Linked DNA regions of Exiguobacterium sibiricum 7-3. The protein of the gene in region 1 interacts with the protein of each later gene in a pairwise test. Links are inferred from orthologs where the notes say so. Each region holds a gene or a part of one and is shown on either strand. Other genes may lie near its edges.

Region 1 (15,915 bases):
GGATTTCACTTTCAATGGCGTGAATGGCGGCGGACCAAGAACCATAACGGTGTAACAATGCTTTTGTAGATGGTTTGTTGTTTCGTTTCGCCCATTCACGGTACGCTTCAAATGAGAGCGAAAAACCGACTTCTTCGATGGCTTGGCGGAGTGAAGCGGCAAGTTCCGCTTTGGAATACGTGACGCTGGCTTCTAATCCGGCAGCGGTACACGCATCATGCCAAGATCCGAACATCTTCACGATATGATAATGACTCGGCGCATGATGAACCGATTTTCGCCAGATTTGATATTTTTTTAAAGTAATGGTCGATCCGACATCCTGAGCATACCGGTGAAACGATTTCAGGATTTCATCTTTCGTATATTTCGGCGCACGCTCGAGTTCTTCCGGTTGTTGATCGATGTGCCATTCATAACCGGCTGCTGATAAAGCTTCCGGCCAAGATCCGAACTGACGAATGATGCTCTCCGGTTGTGGCCAACCATGTTCGATGGCATAGCGACGATAAATCGTCCGGCGGGGACGATCTTGAATGAGCTCGCCTAATGCCTGGATGGCTTGAATCATTTCCAATTGTTCTTCCGTCCATGTCTGCTGACTCGTAAGTACACGTTGTTTCAAGGGTGAGTCCTCCTTCCTAGTGAATCGTAATAGTTGAGGCAAAAGTCCTCTGTATAGAATATATCGGCACTTTTCCATTAATTATGAATAATTACCGTGAAATATTGTAAATAAAGTGAAAATCATTCTTCTGCTAAGTATAAATGGAAGTAAATCAAATGAAAACAGAATGTTACCAATTTTTAATGAACAGGATAAAAACAGTACATTTGTCTCATATGGAAAAAAAGACCAGACTCGCATGGGGCGAGGCTGGTCTTAAGTCATGCTTATTTTCCTTCGATGTACGTCCACTTGAACGAAGTATCCGCACCGACTTTGTGGTTGACGATTCCTTTGACGTAAGGTTTACGTAAGAGGGAAGCACCGCGTTGGTACATGACTGAGATGGCTTGGTCGTCTTCAAGTAAGACTTTCTCCGCATCTTTCAGTGACTGCCAACGTTTTGCAGCATCTGTTTCTTTCATCGCCGACTTGATGAGTGAATCGTACTTGTCGCTTGAGTACTTACCACGGTTGTACGGCCCATCAGTCATCCACATATCGAGGAATGTCATTGGATCCTGGTAGTCAGGGCCCCATCCGGCGAATGAAAGTTCGAACTGACCTTTAGACTCAAGGTCCAATTTGTTTTTGAACGGTTGCTGTTTGATTGTAACTTCAAGACCTGGAAGGTTTTTCTCCCACTCGCCTTTGAGGTACTCGGAGATTTTCTTCGAGTTGTCGTCATCGTACGAAAGAAGCTCAAGCTTGACGGATTTCTTACCGATATCCTTGAGACCTTTTTCGAACGAAGATTTAGCTGACGAAGCATCGTATGATCCGAAACCTTCGTTGCCGTCACGGAAGTCTTTTCCGTCCGGACCTTTAGCGAATTCTTTTGGTACATAGTAGTAAGCAGGGATCGATCCGTTGTTTAAGAGGACTTTCGCCATCTGTTCTTTGTCGTACCCGGAATCGATTGCTTTACGGATGTCTTTATTTTTGAGCAGTTCGTTCTTGAAGTTCATTTGGATATAGTACATTGAAGCGTCAAGACGTGTATCGAAATCTTCACTGTCTTTGTACTGATCAACGAATTCACTTGTCAGACCGACTGTATCGATGTCGCCTTTTTCATACAGGTTGACGGCAGTCGAGACTTCTTTAACAACTTTGTAGTTCACTTCTTCCAGTTTGACCGTATCGGCATCCCAGTACTGATCGTTTTTCTTGTAGCTCCAGCCGACCTCTGTTTTCCAGTCCGTCAGTTGGAACGGTCCGTTGTAGAGGAAGTTCTCCGGATTCGTCGCGAAGTCTTTTCCTTTTTCTTCGACGAATTCCTGTTTCAGCGGCATGAATGAACCGAAGCCAGTCAGCGCTTTGAAGTACTCGGCAGGTTGTGTCAGTTTGACTTCGAGTGTCTTGTCGTCAACCGCTTTGACACCAACGTCAGCCGGTTTTCCTTTTCCTGTATTGTAGGCTTCAGCACCATCGATGATATACATGATGTACGCATATTGCGATCCGCTTTTCGGATCAAGGACACGTTTCCAAGCATATTCGAAGTCTTTTGCCGTGACGTCACTGCCGTCCGACCATTTCGAATCACGCAGTTTGAATGTGTATGTAAGACCATCTTCAGAGACGTCTACACTTTCCGCAACACCAGGTGTCGGCTCTTGTTTCTCATCAAGACGGAAAAGACCTTCCTGCACGTTGTTTAAGACTGTGAATGAAACCGAGTCCGTTGCGACAGTCGGGCTGAGTGCCGGGATGTCTGAACCGCTTGTCAGGTTGAGGACCTGTTTGTCCGACGCCTTTTTCGTGTCTTTCGAACCTGAAGTATCTTTTGAATCATCTGTCGATGTACAAGCAGCGAGGCTTGATCCGGCGATGGCTAGCGCACCAACGAGTGCAAGTGTTTTTTTCGTCTTCATAATAATAAGTTCCCTCCCAAGAATGAATATATATGATTGAAAAATGAGTACCGATTAAAATAGCGATCCGGTGTCCTATTAAAAAAATAAGAGGGGTCATCGCCTTTTATTTTGTTGAAGGAAAGCACCGGATCAACTTGTTACCAATAATAAATACAATATTCAGAAAAATCAATAGCTTATTTTCAGATTATTTCAAATTGATTAAAATTTCGTGTAATATCAACGTTTTTTTTGTAAAAATAATTTTTGGAGAGGATAATATTGGGAGGTGAAAATGATTCCAAAATTAAAACACGCTCATTAAAATGGCGTGTTTTAACTCGGTCAATTCGATTGTTCGAGGAAAGAAAGTGCTTCTGAGACGTGATCTTTGACCTTAACGGAGCGCCATTCCTGAATCAATTCACCGGATTCATTGATTAAAAAAGTGGAACGGACGATTCCATAATATTCCTTTCCGTAATTCTTCTTCAGTTGCCAGACACCGTATTGTTCACAGATGGCATGATCGACATCAGACAATAATTCGAACGGAAGTTCGTATTTTGATATAAAATTCTGGTGACGCTTTTGACTGTCAGCCGAAATGCCGAGAATGACCGTGTTCTTTGCAGCGAATGCTGCGGAAGCATCACGGAAATCACAGGCCTCCGTCGTACAACCGGGTGTCGAGTCTTTCGGATAAAAGTAGACAATAACTTTTTTCCCATGGAAATCACTTAATGAGATCATGTCTCCCTGCGCATTCGGGAGTGTAAAATCGAGTGTGCTCATGAATAATCCTCCTCAACCGAGTTCCATATTTAACTGGTCGGCATATTTTTCAAGTTTCTTTTGTAAACTTTCCTTTAACGGGTCGAGAGCAATCAAATATTTTTCGAAGTCCGTCCCGGCTTTAGCCGTCTTCAGCAACAAGGCTTGTTCTTCACGGTACCAGTCGGCATAATCTTCATAATAATGGACGAGCGTTTCTGGATTGCCTTTGTTACCAAGAGCAGGACCGTAAATCATTAAGATATTACTGTTCATTTCGAGTGCCATGTAATCCGTCTGGGCATTGACGCGTGTAAAGACCTCATCTTGCTCGTCTTCTTTTGTATTACCGACCGCTTCCGCCGCTTTGGCGTTAACCCCATATTCATCGGCATTAAAGGACTCAAACAGGGAGGCGAGCGTCGTAAAGACTTTGGGATTGAATTTCGTCGGGACGATGACGACTTTCCATTCTCCGTCCTGTTTTAGGAACAGTTTTGAAGCGCGGTTCGGTAAAGGAGACCCGTCTTCATCGTTGAACTCGTGAATGATGTAGGCGACGTCACCTTTCTGAAAACTTTTGACGACTTTACCCGGTTTGATTTTTAAATTTTTGGCACCGAGCGTCGTGGCCCGTAATAACTTTTTATCACCTGTATATTCAATCGAGGCAAGTGCATCAGCATCAGCCGTACCTGATTGACCAATTGTCTTTTGATACGTTGCATAAACATCGAGGACATCTTGACTTGCCTGTTTTGTTTGTTTCGTTTCCGTTGACTTCGGGGATTGAGTATCAGTTGACTTCGGGGATTCAGTATCAGTAGACGGAGCAGAATCGTTTCCACATCCGACGAGGATGATACTAGTTGACGCGAGTACCGTCAATAATCGTTTCATATTCCAGTTCCTCCTATATGAACAACATCAATACTTTGTGTCTTCACCATACAGGAAATTCGCTTTTTTGAGTAGGGAATAGGTACACTATCATAAAGGAGAGTGGGTTCAAGATGAAAATTCACGTAACAGACGAAGCATTACAATACTTCAAAGAAGAGATGGAAGCAAAGGAAGGCGATACCATCCGATTTTTCGCTAAATACGGCGGATCAACCGATTTAACGCAAGGTTTCTCAGTCGGAGTCCACATGGAGACCGTCGACCGGGCAGCGGTTGAAGAAACCGTCGACGGGATTCATTTCGTCGTTTCCGATCAAGATGACTGGCTGTTCCAGGGGCAGGATGTCGAAGTATCCGTCCAAAACGAAGAAATTGTCTTTTCGCAGGCGAAGCAATAAGCAGGACATGAAGGGGACCGAATCGGTCTTCTTCATTTTTTTGTCTAGAATAATTGTAAGCGGCGACATGCTTCTGTACAATGGAGAATGTAAGCGATTAAAAGCAAGTATAAAAGGGGGAATAGAGATGATTCCGTACAAACACGAACCATTCACGGACTTCTCACAGGAAGCAAACAAGAAAGCGTTCGAAGAGGCGCTTGACCTTGTATCGAAAGAGCTTGGGAAAGATTATCCACTCGTCATCGGGGGAGAACGTGTGACGACAGAGGACAAAATCGTTTCTGTCAATCCGGCAAACAAAGAAGAAATCGTCGGACGCGTTTCGAAAGCGACACAAGCACACGCTGAAGATGCGATGCAAGCTGCAGTCAAAGCATTTGAGACGTGGAAATTCGTCAATCCGAGTGTTCGTGCGGACGTCTTATTCAAAGCAGCGAACATCATCCGCAAACGCAAACATGAATTCTCGGCTTATCTCGTCAAAGAAGCAGGTAAACCATGGAACGAAGCGGATGCGGATACAGCAGAAGCAATCGATTTCCTCGAATACTATGCGCGTCAGATGCTCGTCTTAAAAGAAGGTAAAAAAGTCGAGAGCCGTCCGGGTGAATACAACCGTTACGACTACATTCCACTCGGTGTCGGTGTCATCATCTCACCATGGAACTTCCCGCTTGCCATCATGGCAGGAACAGCGGTTGCTGCGATCGTGGCAGGTAACCCGATCCTCTTGAAACCAGCATCAACGACACCGGTCGTCGCTGCCAAATTCGTGGAAGTCATGGAACAGGCAGGTCTTCCGGCCGGCGTCTTGAACTTCATTCCGGGACCAGGCGCGGAAGTCGGCGATTACCTCGTCGATCATCCGAAAACGCGTTTCATCAGCTTCACGGGTTCACGCGATGTCGGACTCCGTATCAACGAACGGGCTTCGAAATTGAACGACGGTCAAATCTGGCTCAAACGCGTCATCGCGGAAATGGGCGGAAAAGACACGATGGTCATCGACGAGTCGGCTGATCTCGACTATGCGGCAGACATGATTACAAAAGCAGCATTTGGTTTCTCGGGACAAAAATGTTCAGCTTGTTCACGTGTCGTCGCACTTGATTCGGTTTATGACGAATTGCTCGCAAAAGTCGTCGAAAACACGAACAAACTCAGTATCGGTAACCCGGTCGACGTGACGAACAACGTTGGACCTGTCATCGATGCAGCAGCTTTCAAGAAAATCACATCGTACTTCGATGTCGCAAAACAAGAAGGCCGGATTGCAGCGGGTGGTACAGCGGATGATTCGACAGGATACTTCGTATCGCCGACAATCGTCGCTGACGTTCAACCGACTGATCGTTTGATGCAGGAAGAAATCTTCGGACCGGTCGTCGCTTTCACGAAAGCAAAAGACTTCAAAGAAGCGATCGATATCGCAAACAACACGGAGTACGGTTTGACGGGTGCGGTCATCACTCAAGATCGTACGAACCAGGAATACGCACGTGCGAACTTCCATGTCGGTAACCTATACTTCAACCGTGGTTGCACAGGCGCAATCGTTGGGTACCAGCCGTTTGGCGGATTCAACATGTCAGGGACGGATTCAAAAGCAGGCGGACCGGATTACTTGACTTTACACCTTCAAGCAAAAACTACTTCTGAAATGTTCTAAAATGATGTTTAATAGATGAAACGGGTATGCGACCTGCATACCCGTTTTTCTTTAGAAAAGGGGGAGCACGAGATGAACGGAATGTGGTTCGCAATTTTGTTGTATCTGGGTTTGATGGTCACACTAGGCGTCGTCGCGTATTATCGGACAAAAAACATGAACGATTATATGCTGGGAGGACGAACAATCGGACCTGTCGTCACAGCGCTCTCAGCCGGAGCGAGTGATATGAGTGGATGGTTATTGATGGGATTACCAGGCGCCATGTTTGCAACTGGTCTGTCCAGTGGATGGATTGTCATCGGGTTACTGCTCGGTGCGTATGCCAACTGGTTGCTCGTTGCACCACGTTTACGTGCTTATACGGCACATGCCGGGGATGCGATTACGATTCCCGACTACTTTGAAAAACGGTTCCATGATAAAAGTGGTGTTCTGCGTACAGTTTCAGCTGGAGTTATCTTAATATTCTTTATAATGTACGCTTCAAGTGGTTTTGTTGCCGGCGGTCGTTTGTTTGAATCCGTCTTCGGGCTTGAATATACAACCGGCTTATGGATTTTGGCAGGTGTCGTCATTGCCTATGTCTTCCTGGGCGGGTTCCTCGCAGTCAGTTGGACGGATGTCGTTCAAGGAATGATCATGGTCATCGCCTTGCTGATCGTTCCAGCCGTGACGCTTGCGCTCAGCGGTGGGATCAATGAGACGCTTGAGACGATTCGTTCGACGGATGGTTCGAAACTCGAGTTGTTCAAAGGGACAACCGTGATCGGCATCGTTTCCTTGCTTGCTTGGGGTCTCGGTTACTTTGGTCAACCGCACATCATCGTCCGTTTTATGGCGATTCGAAACCTGCATGAAATGAAATCGGCTCGTCGGGTCGGAATGATCTGGATGACGTTTTCGATTGTCGGAGCCATGGTAACGGGATTATTCGGATACGCCTATTTCACACAACAAGGCGGAACACTCGATAATCCGGAGAACGTCTTCATTCAACTGTCACGTGATCTGTTCCCGGGTTTCATCACAGGATTATTACTCGCAGCATTACTCGCGGCGATCATGTCGACGATCTCGACGCAACTGCTCGTCTCGTCGAGTGCTGCAACCAATGACTTCTATCAGCGTTTCCTAAAACGGAATGCGTCAGATAAAGAGTTAATGGTCATGGGGCGGATCATGGTTCTCGTCGTCGCACTGCTTGCGATTGCCCTGTCATTTGGTGCTCAAAAATCCATCTTGACGCTGGTCGGATATGCATGGGCGGGATTCGGTGCTGCGTTTGGACCAGTCGTCTTATTCAGCCTGTTATGGCGCCGGATGAACAAACATGGTGCACTTGCCTCGATGATTACGGGATCGGTCGTCGTCATCGCCTGGATTTTGGTGAAGATGTATGTCAAAGATCTTCCGTTTTACATCTCGGAGATGTATGAGATGATTCCTGCGTTCATCGCGTCTACCGTCGCACTCGTCGCCGGCAGTCTTTTGACGAAAGCACCAAGTCAAGCGATGTATGATGAATTCGATGAAGTGCAGGCTCAACTCAAAGGAGCGGAACAACAACGGAAAGTCGTTTGATGATCACAAAAAAGGATGTCCGGTGCCTCGTGCGCCGGGCATTGTTTTTCTATAGAAGAAACTAACTAAGTGAACATATCTTTATGTAAAGCACATATGTTGCCTATGCGCAAAAAAAGCGTATACTAACAACTAAAGAGAGGTGAGGCAAATGGCGAGTCAACCGATCGTTCCAGTGGAGCGTTTGAAAAAAAGGCACTATATCGGACCGGCATTCGTGGCTGCCGTCGCTTACCTCGACCCGGGGAATTTCGCGACGAACATGACAGCAGGAGCACAGTACGGATTTTTACTGCTATGGGTAATTGTCGCTGCCAACCTGATGGCTGTGATGATTCAGACACTGTCGGCGAAACTGGGTTTGATCAGCAATACGAGCCTTGCGGAAGTCATCCGGGATGAACTGTCGCCGGTCATGCGGATCATTTATTGGGCGCAGGCCGAACTCGTTGCCATGGCAACAGATTTGGCTGAATTTGTCGGAGCTGCACTCGGCTTTAATCTGTTGTTCAGCATTGATTTGAAAATCGCCGCCTTGCTGACAGCAGTTGCTTCGTTCGTCATCCTCGGATTCGAACGGAAAGGGTTACGGCATTTTGAAGCCGTCATCGGAGCATTGGTCCTTGTCATTGCTCTGGCATTTGCGATTCAGGTCATCGAAGTCAAACCGGTCCTGCGGGACGTCGCCGGGGGATTGATTCCCGGATTTTCCGGAACGTCGAGTATTGTCCTGGCAGCGGGGATGCTCGGGGCAACGGTCATGCCGCATGCGATTTACCTCCATTCCGATTTAACGAAACGCCGGATGGGAAACATTGCTGATAAAAAAGGTTTGTTACGGATTCAGAAAATGGACATTTGGGCGGCGATGCTGATTGCGGGAGCGGTCAATGCCGCGATGCTTGTCATTGCCGCGACAGTTTTCTTCGGGACGAGCCAACAGGCCGAGACGCTGGAAAGTATTTTTCATGGACTCGGGACGTCTCTCGGGGGCGCAGCACCTTATCTGTTTGGCGGAGCGCTGTTGATTTCCGGACTGGCTTCATCGAGTGTCGGCACGATGTCCGGGGATGCCATCATGCGCGGTTTCCTGAAGATGGAGATTCCGATCTTCCTCAGACGCAGTATCACGATGTTACCGGCGATTATCTTGCTGTTATCCGGATTTGATCCGACACGTGCCTTAATTTGGAGCCAGGTCGCATTATCGTTCGGGATTCCGTTTGCCTTGATCCCGTTAATTCGTGCGACATCAAGTGAACGGATCATGGGCAAATATAAAAACCGGACGCTGACGAAAGGTGTCGCTTGGACGATCGTTAGTATCGTTATCGTCTTCAACATCTATTTGTTAGTTGATCTTTTATTTTGAATAATCAGATTTCTTGTTTTGCTTATCGGTAGCCCGGGTAATTCATTACTAGAAGCTTTCTGCCCGGAAGCTTTGCTACCCCTATAAGGACGATGGTGCGGACCTCCCCCCGATGCACCATCGTCTTTTTTGTCTGGACAAAAAGTGCTATGATTAGAAATAGTGTAAAATATATTGAAAAAGTTCCGGAGGTGGAATCAGATGGCAAAGATTAATGAAGAACAAGTCCGCCATGTGGCGCATTTAGCACGTCTCGCCGTAACAGATGAAGAAGTCCAACAATTTACCGTTCAACTTGAGAAGATTCTCGGGTTTGCTGAACAATTAAATGAGCTCGATACGACAGGCGTCGAACCGACGACACACGTCCTCGATCTCAAAAACGTCTTGCGTAAAGACGAAGTACGTCCGTCGCTTCCGCGCACGGAAGTAGAACGACTCTCACCTGATTGGGAAGACGGACAAGTCCGTGTCCCGGCAGTATTCGAATAAGGAGGAGACCACCGATATGTCACTTTTTGAACATGGTGTAAAGAACTTACACACACTCGTCAAAGACGGAGAAGTCAAAGTATCCGAGCTTGTCCAGGAATCGTTTGACCGGATTGACCGCGTTGACGGAAACATCGGCGCATTTTTATCATTAAACGAAGATGCTTTCGAACAAGCAAAACGGATGGACGAGATTGCAAAGCACGAAGCGAACCCATTATTCGGGTTACCGATTGGTGTCAAAGACAACATCGTCACGAAAGGGATGACGACGACGTGTGGTTCGAAGTTCCTCGAAAACTTCGTTCCGGCGCATGATGCGACGGTCGTCGAGCGTCTGCATGAAGCAGGAGCCATTACAATCGGGAAACTCAACATGGACGAGTTCGCGATGGGCTCATCAAACGAAAACTCGGCCTACAAGCCGGTTCGTAACCCGTGGAACACAAAACACGTACCGGGCGGTTCGTCAGGCGGATCAGCAGCAGCTGTCGCGGCAGGCGAAGTCTTGTTCAGCCTTGGTTCTGATACGGGTGGTTCGATCCGTCAACCGGCTGCTTACTGTGGTGTCGTCGGCTTAAAACCGACATACGGTCTCGTCTCGCGTTACGGTCTCGTTGCCTTCGCCTCATCACTTGACCAAATCGGTCCATTGACACGGACGGTCGAAGACAATGCGTACTTATTGAGTGCGATTGCCGGACATTGTGACATGGATTCGACGTCAGCGAACGTCAACCCGACGGATTACACACAAGCACTGACAGGGGATATCAAAGGACTGAAGATTGCCGTTCCGAAAGAGTATTTCGGCGAAGGAATCAGTGAAGGCGTTAAGGAAAATATCCGTGCCGCAATCAAGAAACTTGAATCGCTTGGTGCGACGGTCGACGAAGTCTCACTTCCGAACTCGAAATATGCGCTCGCGACGTATTATTTGCTCGCTTCTTCAGAAGCATCATCGAACTTGGCACGTTTCGACGGAATCCGTTATGGTGTCCGCGCGGAAGCTGATGCACTCGAAGATGTCTTCAAGTATTCGCGCGCTCAAGGTTTCGGTGACGAAGTCAAACGCCGGATCATGCTTGGCACGTATGCCCTCAGCTCAGGCTATTACGATGCCTACTATAAAAAAGCACAACAAGCACGGACGTTGATTAAACAAGACTTTGACCAGGTCCTTGCCAACTACGATGTCATCATCGGACCAACTGCACCGACTCCAGCCTTTGAACTCGGGGCACAGAACGATGATCCGGTCACGATGTATGCTAACGATATCCTGACGATTCCAATCAACTTGGCAGGTGTCCCGGCGATTTCGGTTCCAGCCGGTCTCGTCGACGGATTGCCTGTCGGTCTGCAAATCATCGGAAAACACTTTGACGAGGCGACGATTTATCGTGCTGCGCATGCATTCGAGCTTGCGACCGGTGGATTCGCGCTTCCGAAGTTATAAAGGAGAATGCCTTATGAACTTTGAAACGGTCATCGGTATTGAGGTCCATGCCGAATTAAATACAAATACGAAGATGTTTTGCGGCTGTGCCCGGGAATACGGAGCGGAAACGAATACGAAGACGTGCCCGATCTGTCTCGGACATCCCGGTGTTCTGCCGAAAATTAATGAAAAAGCAGTCGAACTGGCCGTTCGTGCTGCCATGGCCTTGAACTGTCAGGTTGCCGATCAAACGAAATTCGACCGGAAAAACTATTTTTATCCGGATACACCAAAAGCGTATCAAATTTCGCAGTTTGATCAGCCGATCGGTTTTGATGGCTACATCGATGCGGAGGTCGACGGCGAAACAAAACGTTTCCGGATCGAACGCGTCCACCTCGAAGAAGATGCCGGGAAGATGAACCACACCGGTGCCAACCATTCGGTCGTCGACTTCAACCGGACCGGCGCACCGTTGATTGAGATCGTCAGTGAAGCCGACATGCGTTCAGCAAAAGAAGCGGTCGCGTACCTCGAACGTCTTAAAGAAGTGTTGCAGTATGCCGGCGTCTCGGACGTTAAGATGGAAGAGGGATCGTTACGGTGCGACTGTAACATCTCCGTCCGTCCCTACGGACAAGAGAAATTCGGTACAAAAACCGAGCTGAAGAACTTGAACTCGTTCGGAAACGTCTTAAAAGGTCTGGAATACGAAGAAGACCGTCACCGTAAGTTGTTGTTATCCGGCGGTGTCATGCGTCAGGAAACACTTCGTTTTGACGAAACGAAAAAACAAACGGTCTTGATGCGGGTTAAAGAAGGAGCATCTGATTACCGCTACTTCCCGGAACCGGATCTCGTTAAGTTGGTTCTTGATCATGACTGGAAAGAAGCAATCCGTGCCGGTATCCCGGAATTACCTGATGCCCGCCGTGTCCGCTACCAGGAAGCGCTTGGTCTGTCCGCCTATGATGCAAAACAATTAACTGTCACACGTGAGATGGCCGAATACTTCGAAGCGACGATTGCAGCCGGTGCTGAACCGAAAGCCGCTGCCAACTGGACAGTCGGGGAAGTCCAAGGTCACTTGAACAAATCGACGGAAACGTTTGACACGATCAAGTTGACACCAGCCCGTCTCGCGGAAATGATCGAATTGATTGCCGGCGGCACGATTTCATCAAAAATCGCGAAACAAGTCTTCACGGCCGTCATCGAGCAAGGCGTCGAGCCGCGTGCTTACGTCGAAGAACAAGGACTTGCACAAATCTCGGACGAAGGACTCCTTCGCGGACTGGTTGTCGAGATGTTTGAAGCAAATCCGGCGGTTGTCGAAGAACTCGTCAACGGCCGTGACCGGAAAAAAGGTTTCGTCATCGGTCAAATCATGAAAAAGACAAAAGGAATGGCGAATCCGGCATTGCTTGATCAACTGTTCTACGAAGAACTCGAAAAATTAAAATAAGTTCTGTTGAAGCACTGATTTCCTCTCTTAAATCAAGGGAAGGAAGCAGTGCTTCTTTTTTTGCCTTTGTAATGTGCCAGAACTTCATGTAAAATAAAACAGTTATGTATCAAATGGATCGGTTGAGTAAAAAAGGAGAAAATCTTATGAGACCTAGAGCGCGAGTGATTTATAACCCGACTTCCGGGAAAGAGATGGTAAAGCGTAATCTGCCGTATATCTTGGACCGGCTGGAAGCAGCGGGTTATGAGACTTCCGTCTATTCGACGAAAGCGGTCGGTGACGCGACATATGAAGCAGCACGGGCCTGTGAAGCCGAATTTGACCTTGTCGTTGCTGCAGGTGGAGATGGTACGTTAAACGAAGTGATCAGTGGCATGGCCTCGTATCCGGTTCGTCCGAAACTGGGTGTCTTACCGGTCGGAACGACCAATGACTTCGGTCGGGCGATGCGGATTCCTTTGACGATTGAGGGTGCGATGGATGTCATCTGTACCGGGTACACGATGCCCGTCGACATCGGGAAGATCGAAGGGACGACAGGTACCCACTACTTCATCAACATCGCAGGTGGTGGCATCATGACGGAACTCTCGTACGAAGTTCCATCAAAACTGAAGACGGCACTCGGACAGTTGGCGTATTACGTCAAAGGGATGGAAAAACTCCCGCAAATCCGTCCGACCTATGTCGAGCTCGAACACGAACGCGGGATTTTTAAAGGCGAAGTCATGTTATTTTTGACTTCGAACACCAATTCTGTAGGCGGTTTTGAAAAACTTTCACCGAATGCTTCCCTCAATGATGGACGCTTTGATTTATTCATTTTGAAAAAATGTAATCTCGTTGAGTTAATCCGTGTCATGCGGTTGGCGTTAAAGGGAGACCACTTCTCGGATCCATGTATTGAACATGTGACGACGTCGTTTGTCCGGATGCGAAATACATCCGAGATGAGCTTGAACATCGATGGCGAGTTTGGCGGAATTTGTGAAGGGGAGATGACGAATCTTCAATCACATTTCGACGTCATGACGCCGAAGTTCCGGATCGACGAGATGGAAACGATCAATTTACAGCTACAGGCACAAGAACAGGAAACGAATCTCGCGTAAGACGCGGGATTTTCTAGGAGGAAAATAATATGATTCCAGTACAAAAAAACGATGAGCACGTCGTCGATATCGTCGACTTGACGCACGACGGTTCAGGGGTTGCCCGGATTGACGGCTACACAGTCTTCATTCCCGGTGCCCTGCCGACGGAACAAGTCAAAATCAGAATTACGAAAACGACGAAATCATACGGCTTCGGACGGATTATCCGTCAAAAAACGAAGAGTGTCGATCGTGTCGAGCCGCCTTGTCCGGTCTATAACCAGTGCGGCGGTTGCCAACTGCAGCATCTCTCATATGACGCGGAACTGAAATTCAAACACAACCGTGTCCGTGACGCTTTCGCGCGTCTTGCCGGTCTTGAGATTCCGGTCCACGAAACGATGGGTATGGAAGATCCATGGGGTTACCGCAACAAGGCACAAGTGCCGGTCGCGTTCCAATCCAACAAGTTAATGGCCGGTTTTTATCAAAAACGCAGTCACCGGATCATCGACATGGATTACTGTCTGATCCAAAATAAAGAGAATGATGATGCAATTCAAGCCGTCCGGAAAGTACTGGCTGACCTGAAGGTTCCGGCTTACGATGAAAAGAAAAACAGCGGTGTCATCCGTCACATCATGGCACGCCACGGTTACCATACAAACGAATTGATGATCGTCCTCGTGACGAAGGTCAAACAATTGCGCGGTGCTGATAAAATCGTCGAAGGCATCTTAAAAGCTGTCCCGAACGTCACATCGATCCAGCAAAACATCAATCCGGATGAGACGAATGTCATCTTAGGAAAACGTAACATCGTCTTACATGGACCATCTGTCATCCGCGATCAAATTGCCGGATTGACGTATGAAATTTCACCGCATTCGTTCTTCCAGGTCAATCCGTTACAAACGGAAAAACTGTACGGAAAAGCGCTGGAATACGCTCAGTTAACTGGCGATGAAATCGTCGTTGATGCATACTGCGGAATCGGTTCGATCTCATTATCGCTCGCGCAACAGGCGAAACACGTCTACGGTATCGAAATGGTCCCACAAGCGATTGACGACGCACGCCGGAATGCAAAAGCAAACGGGATCGACAACGTATCGTTTGAGTACGGAACTGCAGAAACGGTCATGCCGGCACTCGTTAAAGGCGGCATCAAGCCTGACGTCATCGTCGTTGACCCGCCGCGTAAAGGCTGTGACGAAGAATTCCTCCGTGCTGCTGCTGAAGTCGCACCGAAGCGGATCGTCTACGTCTCTTGTAATGCATCGACACAAGCGCGTGACGCGAAGCTTTTGGCTGAACTCGGCTACAAGCTGATGGAAGTCACACCGGTCGATATGTTCCCACACACGACACACGTCGAGAGCGTTGCCTTGTTCGTACGTGAAGAAAACTAAGTGCCTCTAAACTAACAAAAAACGAGAATCACTTACCGGAAGAACGGTAGTGTGATTCTCGTTTTTTTATGTGAAATTTTTACTGGATCTTAGAAGCGAAAAGCGCATCAACAACCCGTTGACTGGATTTCCCGTCATCCAGGCTGCAAAAGCGTTCCTGGAACGCTGCGTATTTATCTTCGTACTGTTTGGATTGTATTTCGATGTTTTCAATATAGTCGATGACCTGGTCACTTTCTTTTAACAGAGGACCGGGAACGACCGCTTCAAAATCAAAATAGAATCCCCGGAGGACGGAAGCATACTTCTCTAAATCATACGTAAAGAATAACATCGGACGGTTCAAGTGAGCATAATCGAAGAAGACGGACGAGTAATCCGTAATCAACAGATCACTGATCAGATACAGCTCCGCGATATCACCGTAAGCGGACACGTCGTATGCAAAACCGTCAAACGCTGTCAAATCAAGGTATTCAGCAATCAAGTAGTGCATACGCAACAGAACGATATGGTCGTCACTCAAACGGGCTTGCATCTGTTCCAAATCCAGCTTGAGATTAAAACGGTATTGTCCCTTCGTCACGAATTCGTCGTCACGCCAAGTCGGTGCATATAAGATGACTTTTTTGTCAGGCGGCAATTGTAACGACTGCTTGATCTGTTCGGCTTGTTGCTGGCGGTCAGGCGCATACAACAGGTCATTTCGCGGATAACCGGTTTCAAGAAGCAGTCCCCGAAAATCAAAGGCCCGTTTGAAGATGGCGCTGGAATAGAGG
Region 2 (16,024 bases), 1.7 Mb from region 1 along the record:
TGTACGGCGAAAGGTCGGAAGTTACGCTCTTGGAGTGGCGTGCAGGGCGCTACGTTGAATAGAGAAGGGAAAGTCCCGATGCGGCTCAACACACACATGGAAGAAATCAATTGCGCAGGCTGTGGTGTCGCGATCCAGACAGAGGATCCAAAAGCACCTGGTTATGCGCCTAAATCTGCACTTGACCGGGAAATGGTCATTTGCCAACGTTGTTTTAAACTGAAGCATTACAACCAAATTCAAGACGTCGCATTAACGGACGATGATTTTGTCAAAATCTTAGATGGAATCGGTCAAAAAGATGCATTAGTCGTTAAAATCGTTGATATCTTTGATTTTAATGGAAGTTGGTTACCGGGATTACACCGGTTTGTCGGAAAAAATGATGTTTTGCTCGTCGGAAATAAAGCCGACTTGCTACCGAAATCACTCAATCCGAACCGTCTGATGAACTGGATGCGTCAAACATCAAAAGAGTTGGGGTTACGCCCGGTCGATGTGCATCTGATCAGTGCGAAAAAAGGACACGGTGTGGATGAACTGGCAGAAAAGATTGATTACTACCGTAAAGGACGCGACGTGTATGTCGTCGGCTGTACGAATGTCGGAAAATCGACATTGATCAATCAGGTCATCAAGCGTTTCGGAGAAGAAGAAGAGGCGGTCATCACAGTCAGTCACTTCCCGGGAACAACGCTTGATTTGATCGATATCCCGCTTGACGACAACTGTAACCTGTACGACACACCGGGAATCATCAATCATCATCAAATGGCACACTACGTGGATGCACGGGATTTGAAGCTGATTACACCGAAAAAAGAAATCAAGCCGCAAGTTTTCCAAATCCATCCGCAACAAACGTTGTTCTTCGGTGGTCTGGCACGTCTTGACTACATGGAAGGCAACAAACGATCGTTCGTCATCTATATGTCGAATGATTTGAAAGTACACCGGACGAAGCTCGATAAAGCAGACGATCTGTATGCGAATCATAACGGAGAATTGTTATCACCGCCGAATGAGAAGACGCTTGAGATGCTTCCGCCGCTCGTTCGACACGAGTTCAGTCTACGCGATAACATGAAAACGGATATCGTTTTCAGTGGACTCGGTTGGGTTGCAGTTCACGGAAAAGGCGGACGAGTTGCTGCCTACGCACCAAAAGGTGTTGCTGTCTCATTACGTGAGGCGCTTGTCTGATGCAATTTGCTGTCATCGGTCATCCGATTGCCCATTCGCTTTCACCCATGTTGCACGAAACATGGCTGAAGGCGGCTGGGCTTTTCGGTTGTTATACCACGGTAGATGTCGAAGTGAACGAGCTGGAAGCGTTCGTTCAGAAGGTAAGAAAACGGCAGTTTGATGGAATCAATGTGACGATTCCCCATAAGTCGGCCATCATTCCGTTTCTTGATCGTCTGGAGCCGGCGGCAGCACGCGCTGGTGCCGTCAATACTGTCTATTGGGACGGGGAGGAACTGGTCGGTACCAATACGGACGGAACCGGATTTGCCCGCGCCCTTGCGACGCGAACGAATGCGAAGAACAGTTTAGTGATTGGGGCAGGCGGCGCGGCACGTGGTATCATTCCGATGCTTCCCGGTCATGTTACAGTCATGAACCGGACGAATCAGACGGCTGAACAGGTGGCTGCTGAATTCGGACAATCTGCTGTCCCTTGGTCGAACACACTGGATTTGCTGCCGTATGATGTCATCATCAATACGACTTCTGTCGGGATGGCTCCCGCAATTGATCAGACGCCAATCGAATTGACAGCGACGAGAGCTTTAATTTGTGATATTATTTATCGACCGACCCCGACCCGTTTTTTGCGGGAAGCGACCGCAAACGGGCTTGATACACTAGATGGTGTTTTGATGTTTGTACTACAAGCGGCTGAAGCGTTTGAACGCTTCACCGGTCATCCGCCTGATCTCGCGCTCGGCGAGCAGGTGATTAGAAAGCAATTGGAGGAATCATAATATGTTAACAGGTAAACAAAAACGGTATTTACGCGCAACGGCTCACGACTTAAGCCCGATTTTCCAAGTCGGAAAAAACGGTGTTGGTGAAGCGATGTGTGCAGATTTGATGGATGCACTTGAAAAACGTGAACTCTTGAAAGTTCAAGTTCTGCAAAACTGTGCTGACGCTCCGAAAGATGTCGCGGTTGAGCTCGTTGACGGAACGAATGCAGAACTCGTTCAAGTCATCGGAAAAGTCATCGTTCTCTACAAGGAATCGAAAGAGAATAAGACACTTCAATTACCACGATGAAGATCGGTTTGATGGGCGGGACATTCGATCCGCCCCATATCGGTCATCTGCTGATTGCCGAACAAGCGAAAGAGCAACTTCAACTGGATGCGGTCTGGTTTTTACCGGCAAAACTTCCGCCGCATAAACAATCGACGGTGACGAGTGCGGCGAAACGGTTGCAACTTGTCCGAGAAGCAGTCCGGGACAACAAGGATTTCTCAGTCTCCGAGATCGAGTTTGAACGGGAAACGAAATCGTACACGTTTGATACGATCCGTGAACTGAAGATGCGTTATCCCGGACATGCGTTCTTTTTTCTGATCGGTGCGGACTCATTAGTCAGTTTAGGAACATGGCACCGGTCGGAAGAATTGTACAAGGAAATTGAGTTTGGGGCAGTCGCGCGTCCAGGCAGTCGTTACCTGATTCCGGAAGGTGCGCGTGTCACGGCAGTCGATATGCCATTGCTTGAAGTTTCTTCGACCGACATCCGACAACGGGTAGCGAGAGGGCGCAGTATTCGTTATCTCGTGCCGGAACCGGTCCGACAACTAATCGAGGAGTGGAAACTCTATGCGACTTGAAGAAGCGAAACGAATCATTAAGGAAACATTGCCCGAAAAACGCTACATCCATACGCTTGGCGTCGTCGAGACGGCAATTCAACTAGCTCGACAATATGGGGTTCAAGAAGAAAAAGCTGCTTTAGCAGCCATGTTACACGATTATGCGAAATATCGGAATGTGTCCGAGATGCAGACAGTAGCAGTAGAACTTGGACTGGATGAATTACTCAACTATGATGAAGAATTGTTGCATGCACCAGTCGGGGCAGAACTCGTTAAGCGAGAGCTCAGCGTTGAGGACGCTGATATTTATCAAGCGATCGCCAATCATACGACGGGTGCTCCGGATATGCCGTTGCTCGATCAAATCATTTTTGTCGCAGATGCGATTGAACCGAATCGTCAGTATCCGGGTGTCGAACAGCTTCGGCAGATTGCGCAGGAAGATTTGACGCAAGCCGTCATTGCGACACTTGTCCAGACGATTTCATTTTTATGCAAAAAACAAACAGTGATTTTTCCGCTGACGATCGAGACGTATAATGCGTTCGTGCCGGAAAAACGAAAGGGGACCGTCCTATGACAGTCGAACAAGAATTAAAATTAATCGTAAATGCAATTGATGATAAGCGTGCTGAGGACATCGTCGTACTCGACATGTCGAGTATTTCACCGATCGCGGATTACTTCGTGATTTGTGAAGGGAACTCAGAAAAACAAGTTCAAGCCATCGCACGTGAAGTGAAAGAAGTGGCACACAAAAACGAATTACCGATCAAACGGCTAGAAGGAATGGATGCGGCACGTTGGGTCCTCGCGGATCTTGAGAACGTCGTCGTACATGTCTTCCACCGTGACGACCGTGATTATTACAACCTTGAGAAACTATGGGCAGACGCTCCTAAAGTAGAAGTCGAGATCGACTAATGGCGTACGAACAGTTTGCGTATGTCTATGACGAACTGATGCAAGACGTACCGTATCCTGAATGGGTTGCATGGGTACTCGAACAGGTAGAGCCCGGTAAAAGAATCGCGGATATCGGTTGCGGTACCGGAACGGCAACTTTGTTACTGGCCGACCATTATGAGGTCACCGGCGTCGATTTATCGGAAGAGATGCTTGAAATTGCTCAGGAAAAAGCAATGGAGACAAATCGACACGTTGATTTTTGGGTACAGGACATGCGGGAACTTGAATTGCCGGATTCGGTGGATGCGATTACGATTTTATGTGACTCCTTGAATTATTTGCAGACGGAATCGGACGTCAAACAGACATTCGATAGTGCAGCACGTCTGTTGACGGACGGCGGAAAGTTGTTGTTTGATGTTCATTCCCCTTATAAGATGGAGACGTTATTTAACGGGAAAACGTATGCGACCCATGCCGAGCAAAGTTCGTATATCTGGTTCGCGGATCCTGGTGAAGACCCGTTATCGGTCGTCCATGAATTGACCTTCTTTATTGAAGGGGAGGACGGACGGTACGATCGTGTCGATGAGACACATCATCAACGGACGTATCCGCCGGAACAATACATTACCTGGTTACGCGAAGCAGGTTTCCGTGTGTGTGCCGTAACAGGTGATTTCACATCCGATGCACCGACTGAAACAGCAGAACGTATTTTCTTCGTTGCTGAAAAAGTATAAACTATCGAACCATCAACGGATATCCTGTTGATGGTTTTTTTTATGTTGTTTTGGGTTAGAAAGGCAGATGGTTTGATCAAGGAGAATAAAAACGAGCGTAGGGAGAGGAGCATCATTGGATAATGGAGGTTAGTCCTGTTCAGAAGCGGCGGAAAGATTGATACAGTCGAAGAGACAGGAGGGATATGGATGACGATTCCACGCTTACAGCAAGTAGCAACGATCGCGGTTGTTCTCCTACTGCTCGTTGTCTTATTTGTTCCGCTGCCTTCATGTTCGAACGAGGCATTGGTTGAAAAACCAGCAATCGTTGAACGAGAACAGGAAGCACGGGCAGAAGACCATTCGGCGGATCAGACACTGGTCCAGAAAAAAATCATGGTTGATATCAAAGGGGCGGTCAAACGACCCGGTCCATACAGTTTTCGACTCGGTGATCGCGTTCAAGATGCCATTAAACGTGCAGAAGTGACTGCAGAAGCAGACATCAAACAACTCAATCTGGCAGCACGTTTAATCGATGGTCAGGAAGTGATTGTTCCGACTAAGAAAAAGACCAAGGCATCAAAGAAGGTAGTACCGGAAAAGTCTGAACAAGCGGAAGTGCCAAAAGGATTACTTGATTTAAATGCAGCGACTGAAGAACAACTATTGGAAGTGCCAGGGATTGGTCCTGCGAAGGCCAGTGCGATTTTACAATACCGGGAAGAAAAAGGTGGCTTTGCAGCGTATGAGAATCTTGGCGATGTGAAAGGGTTTGGACCTAAGACATTGGAAAATCTGAAAGCTTATCTCATCGTCTACTGATGCCGCTGTTGCCTTTATTTTTTATGATCGGGCTCATCGCCTTAAAAGAATCCCTCTGGCTGGTAGCGGTCTGTTCAATGATTCTTGTACTGAAATCTTGGTCGATGTCGACGTATTCTGTGTTATCACTCATTGGCCTGACTTTCGTATTTTTACTGAATATGACGACGGAGCAGGTCGTCAGACCGGTTAAAGTCATCGATATTCTGGATGCCAAGCAGAATGGCGACAGAATCCGTTATCTCGCAGAAGCCCATAATCAGCAAATCGTTGTCGCAACCACGCTGGATGAAAAAACGGATCGTGACTATGAGCGGATCGGGCAACGATGTGAAGTCGAGCTGGAAGAGCGGACGGTATTGCCTCGAGTGAATTCGGGCGGATTTGACGAATCCCGTTGGATGCAGATTGAACAATTACAGGGAAAATATGAGGTTGTCCGGTGGGGGAAGTGTTCGGAGACGCCGGGATTCGAAGCGAATGGACGGCGTATTCGTCAGCAGTGGATGACGCGGATCGAACAACTTCCCATCAAACAAGCACTGTATGTGGAAGCCTTAGTATTAGGGGAAGATCGTTTAATGGATCAGATGACGATGGAACGTTTCAAAAAGTTCGGTTTACTCCATGCGATTGTCATCTCCGGTTCACATATTGCGTTTTTGATTGTAACGATGTTATGGCTTTTAAAAAAACTGCGGTTGACGCGGGAGCGGAGATTTGAATTTCTATTGTTGACCTTGCCGTTATATGGATGGTTGACGGAGTGGAGTGCTCCAGTCACACGTGCGGTGTGTGTCGCCATGGTATTGTTGTTCTGTCACAGGATTAACCGGCGACCTGATCCCTTATTGGTCGTTGGTTCGATTGGAGCGCTTCAATTGGCGGTCTCGTATACTTATCTATATGACGTTGGGTTTCAACTGACCGTCGGATTGACGATATTCTTATTACTGTCCCGCAAGATGTGGGAAACGATCAAACGTCCCTGGAACTGGTTGCTGATTAGCCTTTGGGCTCAAATCATGACAAGTCTTGTCCTGCAATTAGCTCAACAGACGGAGGTTTCCCTTTGGTCACCGCTGTTAAATTTGATTGTCGGAGGATGGATTGAGTGGGTGATTCTACCGCTGTCTTTCCTTGTCAGTGCAGCTGTGCTGATTCCGTCGTCTGATAATCTGGTTCGCCTGCATGGTCAGGCTACTTCATTCTTGGATCAAGCATTGGCTTGGGCGGAAAAATTACCCGTCCCGACCGTTGCGGTTCATCTTTTTTCACTTCCTGTGTTTCTGATTGTGGCAGGAGTGGTCCTTACAGGCTGGTGGTTGGCCGAACGCAAATGGTTCGGGCATCTGGTCCCACTGGTCGGGCTGCTCGCAGCGAGCCTTTATATGGATCAACAAACGCCGGAGCAAATCACCTTTCTTGACGTCGGACAGGGCGACAGTACAATCATCGAAAAAGCGGGAGAAACGTTTGTCATCGATACCGGAGGGGCATTCTCCTTATCGATCCGTCCTCCTTTACGACCATTCGATCCGGGTGGACAAATCGTAGCTCCGTTTTTGCACACACGGGGAGAAACGCACATTGAAGGATTGGTGGTCACACATGCAGACCATGATCATATCGGTGGATTGTTGGGGGTATTGCGAAAAATTCAAGTGGACACCATTTACATGGGAAAGTTCGACAATCAAGATCCAAAACGGCACGCGTTGATTGAACAGATTGAAGCGACAGGAACAAAAATTGAATACATTCGTTCAGGACAGCAGATTCGTCCCTGGCTCAAGGTGTTGGCTCCTGCAGCAAGCGAAGAAGAAGAAAATGACCGGTCGGTCGTGTTACTTGCCGACATTGCCGGGAAGCGCGTCTTATTGACAGGAGATGCGAGTATTGATCAAGAGGAGACATGGTCTGTCCAAAAAGTCGATATTTTAAAAGCGGGACACCATGGTTCGAAAACGTCAACCGGAGAACAGCTTTTGCAGAAAACGGATCCGAACCTGATCATCATATCGGCAGGACGAAATAACCGATATGGTCATCCTCATGCAGAAGTACTGGAGCGAACGAGGAACCGGACTGTCATGCGGACCGATCAATCGGGAATGATAACTTGTTCTGCAACGGGCTGTGAACCTATGCTAAAATAAAAAACAGCAACCCCCCAAGGTTGCTGTTTTACTGGTTATAGGCTTAAGAATTTAATTACAACGCCAATGATGAACAAGACTGCGAAAAAACCGAACGATGCGCCAAAACCGACCGCTGAGTCAAGCGCGTCATTACGTTTTGACTGAATGTCGTTTTCAAACGCATTCTCACTTGGTGGACGTACTGAATGTGCCATGCTGCATTCCCCCTAAAAATAGATTCCGCTTCTAGTATAGCGGAATAAAAGAGGATTATCTATGATGAAGTTAAGAACAAACTGTGAAATGTGGTGGGGAAGATGAAAACACCTTGGCTTGTCAACGGAAAACTGGCGAACCTTTATTTATTATATGGAACGGAACGACACCTTTTGGAAGAGTGGGAACGTGAAATCGTCAAAGCCGCTTTGCCGGATGGTGAACGCTTTGATTACATGAAGATTGATTTAAACGATCAACCACTCGATGCAGTACTCGATGAAGCGGAAACGGTCCCTTTTTTGAGTGATTACCGTGTCGTCATCGCTAAACCGGCGACTTTTTTGACTGGTGCAAAAGACAAGAAAACACATAACGTAGAGCGATTGACTGAATACATCGTCCAACCTGCGGATTATGCAGTTGTCGTCTTGATTGTCGAGGCGGAAAAACTGGATGAGCGAAAAACGATTGTCAAACGGTTAAAAGACCGGGCTGTCGTACTCGAAGCAAAAAAACCGACGACGGAAGAACTGTTTCGTTTCGTGATGGATGCTGTCAATGACAAAGGGTACCGGATGGAACGGCCTGCCATCGAACGATTGATTTTCCTGACGGGCGAGATGTGGGCGACGCTGACACATGAACTGGATAAACTCATGCTCTATGCCGGAGATCATCCGACGATTGAACTGGAAGATGTTAATTTACTGGTGCCACGGACGTTAGAGGATAATGTGTTCCAACTGACGGATTATCTGATGAAACGACAACTTGAACCGGCGATTCGATTGATTCGCGATCTCGAAAAGCAGGGACAGGAAGTGTTGGCGTTACTTGGTCTGATGGCACGACAGTACCGGATGATGCTGTTGTCCAAACGTCTAGCGGAACAAGGGTACGGGGAACGGCAAATCGCGTCCAAAGTCGGGGCGCATCCATATGCGATCAAACTCGCCCTACAGGCTGGTAAACGATTTACGTTCGCGCAGCTCGAACAGGCATTGATCGCAATCACGACGACAGACGAGGGTATGAAGACGGGCCGAGGGGACAAGCGGATATTGTTTGACGCCCTGATTGTCCGGCTTGCTACATTATAGGAGGCAGAGCAGATGGAGATTCGAATCATTTCAGCAACAGAGGTCATTCCACTTCGAAAAGAAGTTTTACGTCCCAACCAGCCGATTGAAATGTGTGTCTATCCGGACGATGATCTCGAATCCACTTTTCATTTAGGAGCCGTCAAAGACGGACGGATTGTAGCTATCGGTACTTTCTCCAATCGTCCTCATGAGGCGTATCCGGAATTGACCTATCAATTACGCGGAATGGCATCGAGTCCTGCTGTCCGTGGAGAAGGATATGGAAAAGCATTGTTAGAAGAGGCACGAAATCGACTGAAAGCAAAAGGTGCAGACGGTTGGTGGTGTAACGCTCGACTCAATGCTGTTCCTTTTTATGAACGATTGGGTTTGACGGTTGCGAGCGAGTCATTCGAAATCGAAGGAATCGGTCCACATCATGTCATGGTGGATTGCTTCTGACGGAAATAAAAAACCATCCGACAAACAGCCGGATGGTTTTTTAAACACAAAAAAATCACCACTGGAGCGGACTCCGAGCGGTGATCGATCACTGTATCCTTCAAAGAAGAATTAAAGTGCGTTTACGAGACGAGCGAGACGTGATTTGTCACGACCAGCTTTGTTGCTGTGGATAAGACCTTTAGCAGCAGCTTTGTCGATTTTCTTAGATGCTGTGTTGAAAGCTACGAGCGCTTGCTCTTTGTTGCCTTCAGTAGCGAAAGTTTCGACTGCTTTGATAGCTGAACGCATAGACGATTTACGTTGTACGTTAGCGACGCGGCGTTTTTCAGCTGTTTTAACACGCTTGATTGCTGATTTAATGTTAGCCATGGATGATTCACCTCCAAGAAAACTCATTCGAGATTTATATTCGCATATCTGCATTTATCGTTCAACAGAACAAACACAATTGTAGCAAACGTTTTTCTTAAAAGCAATAACAGCTCTAGGGTTTCTTTCGATTTTTGTTTTTTGGGAAAACAAAACGAGATGGTGCACCCCGTGTGATTTTTGGTATAATGAAGCGTATGTACGTTTGACTATAAGGTAAGGTGACTATAAACATGAATAATGCAGATCGTTTAAAGCGGCAAAAAAGTATTCGTAATTTCTCTATCATCGCCCATATCGACCACGGGAAATCGACACTTGCAGACCGTATTTTAGAAAAAACAGGTGCTTTGACATCACGTGAGATGAAAGATCAGACACTCGATGCGATGGACTTAGAACGTGAACGCGGGATTACCATTAAATTAAATGCCGTTCAATTAAAGTATACGGCAAAAGATGGTGAGGAATATATCCTCCATCTGATTGATACACCGGGACACGTCGACTTCACATACGAAGTCTCCCGTTCCCTTGCTGCTTGTGAAGGAGCGGTCCTCGTCGTCGATGCGGCGCAAGGAATCGAAGCGCAAACTCTTGCTAACGTGTATTTGGCACTGGATAACGACTTGGAAATCTTGCCGATCATCAATAAGATTGATTTGCCTTCAGCAGACGTCGAACGTGTCCGTCAAGAGATTGAAGACGTGATTGGACTGGATGCTTCTGAAGCTGTTCCGACATCCGCGAAAGCCGGTATCGGGATTGAAGAAATCCTCGAACAAATCGTTGCGAAAGTTCCGGCACCGACGGGTGACCCGGAAGCACCACTTGAAGCGTTGATCTTCGATTCGTATTATGACGCCTATCGTGGTGTCGTCGCGTCGATTCGTGTCGTCAACGGGACGGTTAAGATCGGTGACAAGATTCGGATGATGTCGACCGGAAAAGACTTTGAAGTCTTGGAACTCGCTGTCTCGACACCGAAGCCACTCCGTCAAAAAGAATTAACGGTCGGAGACGTTGGTACGTTATCGGCTTCCATTAAAACAGTCGGTGATGTCCGCGTCGGGGATACGATTACCTTGGCGAAACAACCGGCGACAGAAGCTTTACCGGGATACCGGAAGATGAACCCGATGGTGTACTGTGGTCTGTATCCGATTGACGCTGCACGCTATAATGATTTACGCGAAGCGCTCGAGCGTCTTCAATTGAGTGACGCAGCACTTGAATTCGAGCCGGAAACATCACAGGCACTCGGATTCGGTTTCCGTTGTGGATTCCTTGGTATGCTTCACATGGAAATCATTCAAGAACGAATCGAACGCGAATTCAACATCGATATGATCACGACTGCTCCATCGGTTATCTATCATGTTACGACGACGGCCGGAGAAGTACTCCATGTCGATAATCCGTCGAAGATGCCGGAACAGCAAAAAGTCGAGTTCATCGAAGAGCCATACGTTAAAGCAGCCGTCATGACACCAAACGACTATGTCGGTGCCATCATGGAGCTTTGTCAAAAGAAACGCGGAACGTTCATCGATATGGAATACATCGATACGGCACGGGTTAAAATCACGTATGAACTTCCGTTATCGGAAATCGTCTATGATTTCTTCGATCAGTTAAAATCAAGCACAAAAGGCTATGCGTCACTGGATTATGAATTAATCGGCTATCAGCAATCACGTCTCGTCAAGATGGATATCTTATTAAATAATGAAAACGTCGATGCCTTGAGCTTCATCGTTCACCGTGATTTTGCGTACGAACGTGGGAAAGTCATCGTTGATAAATTAAAAGCACTCATTCCGCGGATGCAGTTTGAAGTACCGATTCAAGCGGCCGTCGGAACGAAGATTGTTGCCCGTTCGACAATCAAAGCGTTACGGAAAAACGTTCTCGCCAAGTGTTACGGCGGAGACATCTCGCGTAAGCGTAAATTGCTCGAGAAGCAAAAAGAAGGTAAGAAACGCATGAAGATGGTAGGCTCGGTAGAAGTACCGCAAGAAGCCTTCATGTCGGTTCTGTCGATGGATGAAGATTAAAGAAGACACAAAGGGGGCGTTTCTGGCGCACCCTTTTTCTGTTTAAGTAAAGAAAGTCTGTTTAAGTGAAGAAAGGATGAGGCGAAATGACTCCACGCGCCGCATATGTCCACATTCCGTTTTGTGAACATATTTGTTATTACTGTGACTTTAATAAAGTCTTTTTAAAAAATCAGCCGGTTGCGGAATATCTCGATGCGTTAGAACGGGAAATCGAGCTGACATTACAACAGTATCCGACCGATCGGCTCGAAACGATCTTTATTGGTGGTGGGACACCGACAGCTTTAAATGAAGTCCAGATGCAACGTCTGATGGATATCATCGCGAAGCATCTCCTGCCGCTGACGGACGCAACACTCGAATATACGGTCGAATCCAATCCGGACGGCGTCTCACCAGAAAAACTCGACATCATGAAAGCAGGCGGCGTCAACCGGGTCAGCTTTGGGGTTCAGTCCTTTGACGACGGATTACTCGAGCGGATCGGCCGGACGCACCGGGAAGCGAAAGTTGCCGAGACACTTGATCATGCGGCAAAACGGTTTGACAACATCTCGGTTGATTTGATGTTCGGCTTACCGAACCAAACGCTTGAACAAGTCCGGTATGATGTCGAACGGGCATTACGTTTGCCGATCACGCATATCTCGTCGTACTCGTTGATTCTTGAGCCGCATACAGTTTTTGCGATTCAGGATCGAAAAGGGAAGTTGCCGTTACCGACGCAGGATTTAGAAGCGGATATGTACCGTTTAATGATTGAAACGATTGAAGCCGGCGGATTGCAACAATATGAGATTTCAAACTTTTCCTTACCGGGTCGGGAAAGCCGGCATAACCGGGTCTACTGGGAAAACGACGAATATTATGGATTCGGTGCCGGCTCGCACAGTTATATTAACAAGACACGCCGGGCAAACATCGCACCGATTCCACACTACATTAAAGCGGAAGGTTTACCGGTCCGCAATGAGACACCGTTAACGGAAGTTGAACGGATGGAAGAAGAGATGTTTCTCGGGTTACGAATGAAAGAAGGAGTGTCGGAACGACACTTTGAAGAAAAATACGGCTATTCACTCGATCACGTCTTCGGGCAGACGATTGCGAAGTTATTGCCGCGCGGACTCGTTGAGCGGACGGCGACTCATCTGCGTTTAACGGATGCCGGTGTACCGCTCGCAAACGAAGTATTTGCCGAGTTCATCGGAGAAGCGGAAGTCGAAGGGGAACTGAATAGTTAAGATCCGTACGAATGAAAACGGCGTCCATACAAAAGTATGCGGACGCCGTTTTATTTTTTGGGTTTTCGTAAAAAGTAGGCGGTTGTTCCGATGATCGCGATGAACACCCAGACGAACACACCGGCCATTGAAAACAGTTCGAGCATATACCTCATCCTTTTCTTGTTTGTTTCACTGTATCGCAGAATGGGAAAGTCTTCAAAGGGTTCAGCAAATTGGTTGACATCATTTCCAGAATTCCTTATAGTAAAGATGTAATTAGCACTCGCCAAAAGTGAGTGCTAACAAAATAAGGTGGTGAAGAAGGTGCTGACGGATCGCCAATTGTTGATTTTACGTGCAATCGTCGATGATTATATCAAAACCGCTCAACCCGTCGGCTCACGGACGCTCTCGAAACGGAGTGACGTGACGTTCAGTTCCGCGACCATTCGAAATGAGATGGCGGACCTCGAAGAAATGGGATTGATTGAAAAGCCGCATACTTCTGCCGGCCGAATTCCATCCGAGCTCGGATATCGATTTTATGTCGATCATCTGATTCGTCCGGAAAGCATCTCACCGCAAGAGGCAAAAGCGTTAAAATCGTTATTTGCCCATTCCGTGAATGAAAATGATCGGTTGATCCGACATACAGCGGACTTGTTGAGCGAATTGACACATTATACGACGCTTGTATTAGGTCCAAAAGAAGAAGGACAACGTCTCCATCATTTAGAACTGATTCCCTTGGCGGAAGGACGTGTCGTTATCGTTCTCGTGACAGAAACCGGTCACGTCGAACATAAGACACTTCAGCTCGCGGAAGCCCTCTCACGTGAGGCGGCAAGTCGCCTGATGGAACGGCTGAACCAAACGTTACGCGGAACGCCGCTCAGTCAATTGCGTCTCCGTCTGCTCGAAGAAATCAGACGGTTCCGTTCCGAACATTCGGAGCAGACGACCCTGCTGTCAAAAGCACTCGACATCGTCTTGACGGATCAGCATGAGGAACGTCCCTTGATTTATCTTGGGGGGAAAGCGAACATGTTTGATCAACCTGAGTTTCAGGATGTCGCGAAACTGCGTCCGGTCCTCGAGTTGATCGAGCAACAGGAAGCATTGTTCGATTTCTTGAGTCCAAGTCTGGATAATCAGATTTTGATTACAATCGGCAGCGAAAATAACGTCGATGCCCTGAAAGACTGCAGTGTGATTCGTGCTCATTACTCCGTTGACGGCGTCTCGCTCGGAACATTGGCCCTGATTGGTCCAAAACGGATGGATTATAATCGAGGCATCAATTCGATCATTCATCTTTTACAAGCATTCCAAACCGAGTTGCGTAAAAACAACTTGGATTGAATATAGAAAGGGGCTCGATTCAGAGTGGAAGAAAATAAGCAGAATCAAAACCTCAATACTGAAGAAACAACCGAGCAACAAACAGAAGCAGAAACAGTTGAAGTAACAGAAGAAGAGGTCGTCCAGGCGGATCTCGTTGAAGAACCGGCTGCACCCGACTTTGAAGCACAACTTGCGGAAGCAAAAGCATCAGAATTACGCCTTCGTGCGGATTTTGACAACTTTAAACGCCGGAACCGGATTGAAGCCGAAAACCGTGCGAAGTATTCTTCTCAGACCATCGTCGAGAAATTGCTTCCATTAGTCGATAATCTTGACCGTGCGCTTCAAATCGAATCGGACAACGAAGAAACGAAGTCTGTTTTAGCGGGTGTCGAGATGGTCAAACGTCAATTGGCGGAAACACTCCAAAATGAGGGCGTCGTTGAGATTCCAGCTGTTGGAGAAGCCTTTGATCCGAACCTGCATCAGGCAGTCGTTCAAGAGCCGAGTGAAGAACACGAATCAGGTGTCGTCACAGCGGAATTCCAAAAAGGATACAAATTACACGATCGTGTCATTCGTCCAAGTATGGTCAAAGTCGCAGAATAATCTACGTTACGATCTGATTTAACACTACTAAACTAACTATTCGAAGGTGAGGAATTTATCATGGCAAAAATCATTGGTATTGACTTAGGAACAACAAACTCATGTGTCGCAGTAATGGAAGGCGGAGAGCCTGTCGTTATCGCAAACGCTGAAGGAAACCGTACGACACCATCTGTCGTTGCTTTCAAAAACGGCGAGCGTCAAGTCGGGGAAGTCGCAAAACGTCAAGCCATCACAAACCCGAACACAATCATGTCGATCAAACGTCACATGGGTACAGACTATAAAGTTGAAGTCGAAGGCAAAGACTACACACCACAAGAAGTATCTGCCATCATTCTTCAAAAACTCAAAGCACAAGCAGAAGACTACCTCGGTGAAAAAGTAACGGAAGCGGTCATCACGGTTCCTGCTTACTTCAACGATGCAGAACGCCAAGCAACAAAAGATGCAGGGACAATCGCTGGTCTTGACGTCAAACGGATCATCAACGAGCCGACGGCAGCAGCACTTGCTTACGGTCTTGAAAAAGGCGAAGACCACACGATCCTCATCTATGACCTAGGTGGCGGTACATTCGACGTTTCGATCCTCGAACTCGGAGACGGTGTTTTCGAAGTAGTTTCAACTGCCGGTGACAGCCGTCTTGGTGGAGATGACTTTGACCAAAAAATCATCGACCACTTGGTTGCAGAATTCAAAAAAGACAACGGCATTGATCTTGCCCAAGATAAAATGGCGCTTCAACGTCTAAAAGATGCTGCTGAAAAAGCGAAGAAAGATCTTTCAGGTGTCTCTTCGACACAAATCAGCCTTCCGTTCATCACGGCTGGCGCAGCAGGTCCGCTTCACCTTGAAATGACATTGTCACGTGCGAAGTTCGACGATTTAACAGCTGATCTCGTAGAACGGACGATGGCTCCAACACGTCGTGCCCTCAGCGATGCTGGCATGACACCGGACAAAATTGACAAAATCATCCTCGTTGGTGGATCAACACGTATTCCTGCGGTTCAAAAAGCTGTTCAAGACTTCACAGGCAAAGAATCGTTCAAAGGGGTTAACCCGGATGAAGTCGTTGCCCTCGGAGCAGCTGTTCAAGGTGGCGTATTGACAGGGGACGTCAAAGACGTTGTCCTTCTCGACGTAACACCACTCTCACTCGGAATCGAAACAATGGGTAGCGTGATGACGAAACTGATCGACCGTAACACGA

The links.
Region 2: the proteins of P402_RS0103765 (region 1) and grpE interact in binary tests that used the Escherichia coli proteins (3 or more experiments, as listed by UniProt). The link is inferred for Exiguobacterium sibiricum 7-3 from one-to-one orthologs.

What each region holds. Positions count from the first base shown.
Region 1 is NZ_KK211190.1:547,097-563,011, forward strand. Bases 7,269-10,118 are described here. They hold P402_RS0103765 (Nramp family divalent metal transporter), read left to right. Parts: upstream 7,269-8,008; coding sequence 8,009-9,229; downstream 9,230-10,118. Other genes in these bases: putP (sodium/proline symporter PutP), read left to right, coding at 7,269-7,857; gatC (Asp-tRNA(Asn)/Glu-tRNA(Gln) amidotransferase subunit GatC), read left to right, coding at 9,431-9,721; gatA (Asp-tRNA(Asn)/Glu-tRNA(Gln) amidotransferase subunit GatA), read left to right, coding at 9,738-10,118. Outside these bases: P402_RS0103730 (homing endonuclease associated repeat-containing protein), read right to left, coding at 1-625; P402_RS0103735 (peptide ABC transporter substrate-binding protein), read right to left, coding at 895-2,544; bcp (thioredoxin-dependent thiol peroxidase), read right to left, coding at 2,872-3,321; P402_RS0103745 (hypothetical protein), read right to left, coding at 3,334-4,200; P402_RS0103750 (HesB/YadR/YfhF family protein), read left to right, coding at 4,314-4,601; pruA (L-glutamate gamma-semialdehyde dehydrogenase), read left to right, coding at 4,729-6,273; more of putP, read left to right, coding at 6,346-7,268; more of gatA, read left to right, coding at 10,119-11,180; Asp-tRNA(Asn)/Glu-tRNA(Gln) amidotransferase subunit GatB, read left to right, coding at 11,194-12,627; P402_RS0103785 (diacylglycerol kinase), read left to right, coding at 12,774-13,742; 23S rRNA (uracil(1939)-C(5))-methyltransferase RlmD, read left to right, coding at 13,772-15,136; P402_RS0103795 (CDP-glycerol glycerophosphotransferase family protein), read right to left, coding at 15,216-15,915. UniProt on the Escherichia coli protein: H(+)-stimulated, divalent metal cation uptake system. Involved in manganese and iron uptake. Can also transport cadmium, cobalt, zinc and to a lesser extent nickel and copper. Involved in response to reactive oxygen.
Region 2 is NZ_KK211190.1:2,228,305-2,244,328, reverse strand. What follows is about bases 13,066-16,024. They hold grpE (nucleotide exchange factor GrpE), read left to right. Parts: upstream 13,066-14,241; coding sequence 14,242-14,808; downstream 14,809-16,024. Other genes in these bases: dnaK (molecular chaperone DnaK), read left to right, coding at 14,869-16,024; hrcA (heat-inducible transcriptional repressor HrcA), read left to right, coding at 13,180-14,217. Outside these bases: ribosome biogenesis GTPase YqeH, read left to right, coding at 97-1,203; aroE (shikimate dehydrogenase), read left to right, coding at 1,203-1,988; ribosome assembly RNA-binding protein YhbY, read left to right, coding at 1,990-2,283; nadD (nicotinate-nucleotide adenylyltransferase), read left to right, coding at 2,280-2,849; bis(5'-nucleosyl)-tetraphosphatase (symmetrical) YqeK, read left to right, coding at 2,839-3,414; rsfS (ribosome silencing factor), read left to right, coding at 3,411-3,758; P402_RS0112640 (class I SAM-dependent DNA methyltransferase), read left to right, coding at 3,758-4,486; P402_RS0112635 (helix-hairpin-helix domain-containing protein), read left to right, coding at 4,676-5,293; P402_RS0112630 (DNA internalization-related competence protein ComEC/Rec2), read left to right, coding at 5,317-7,452; P402_RS16885 (YqzM family protein), read right to left, coding at 7,488-7,649; holA (DNA polymerase III subunit delta), read left to right, coding at 7,752-8,753; P402_RS0112615 (GNAT family N-acetyltransferase), read left to right, coding at 8,766-9,197; rpsT (30S ribosomal protein S20), read right to left, coding at 9,309-9,569; lepA (translation elongation factor 4), read left to right, coding at 9,803-11,626; radical SAM family heme chaperone HemW, read left to right, coding at 11,713-12,873. UniProt on the Escherichia coli protein: Participates actively in the response to hyperosmotic and heat shock by preventing the aggregation of stress-denatured proteins, in association with DnaK and GrpE. It is the nucleotide exchange factor for DnaK and may function as a thermosensor.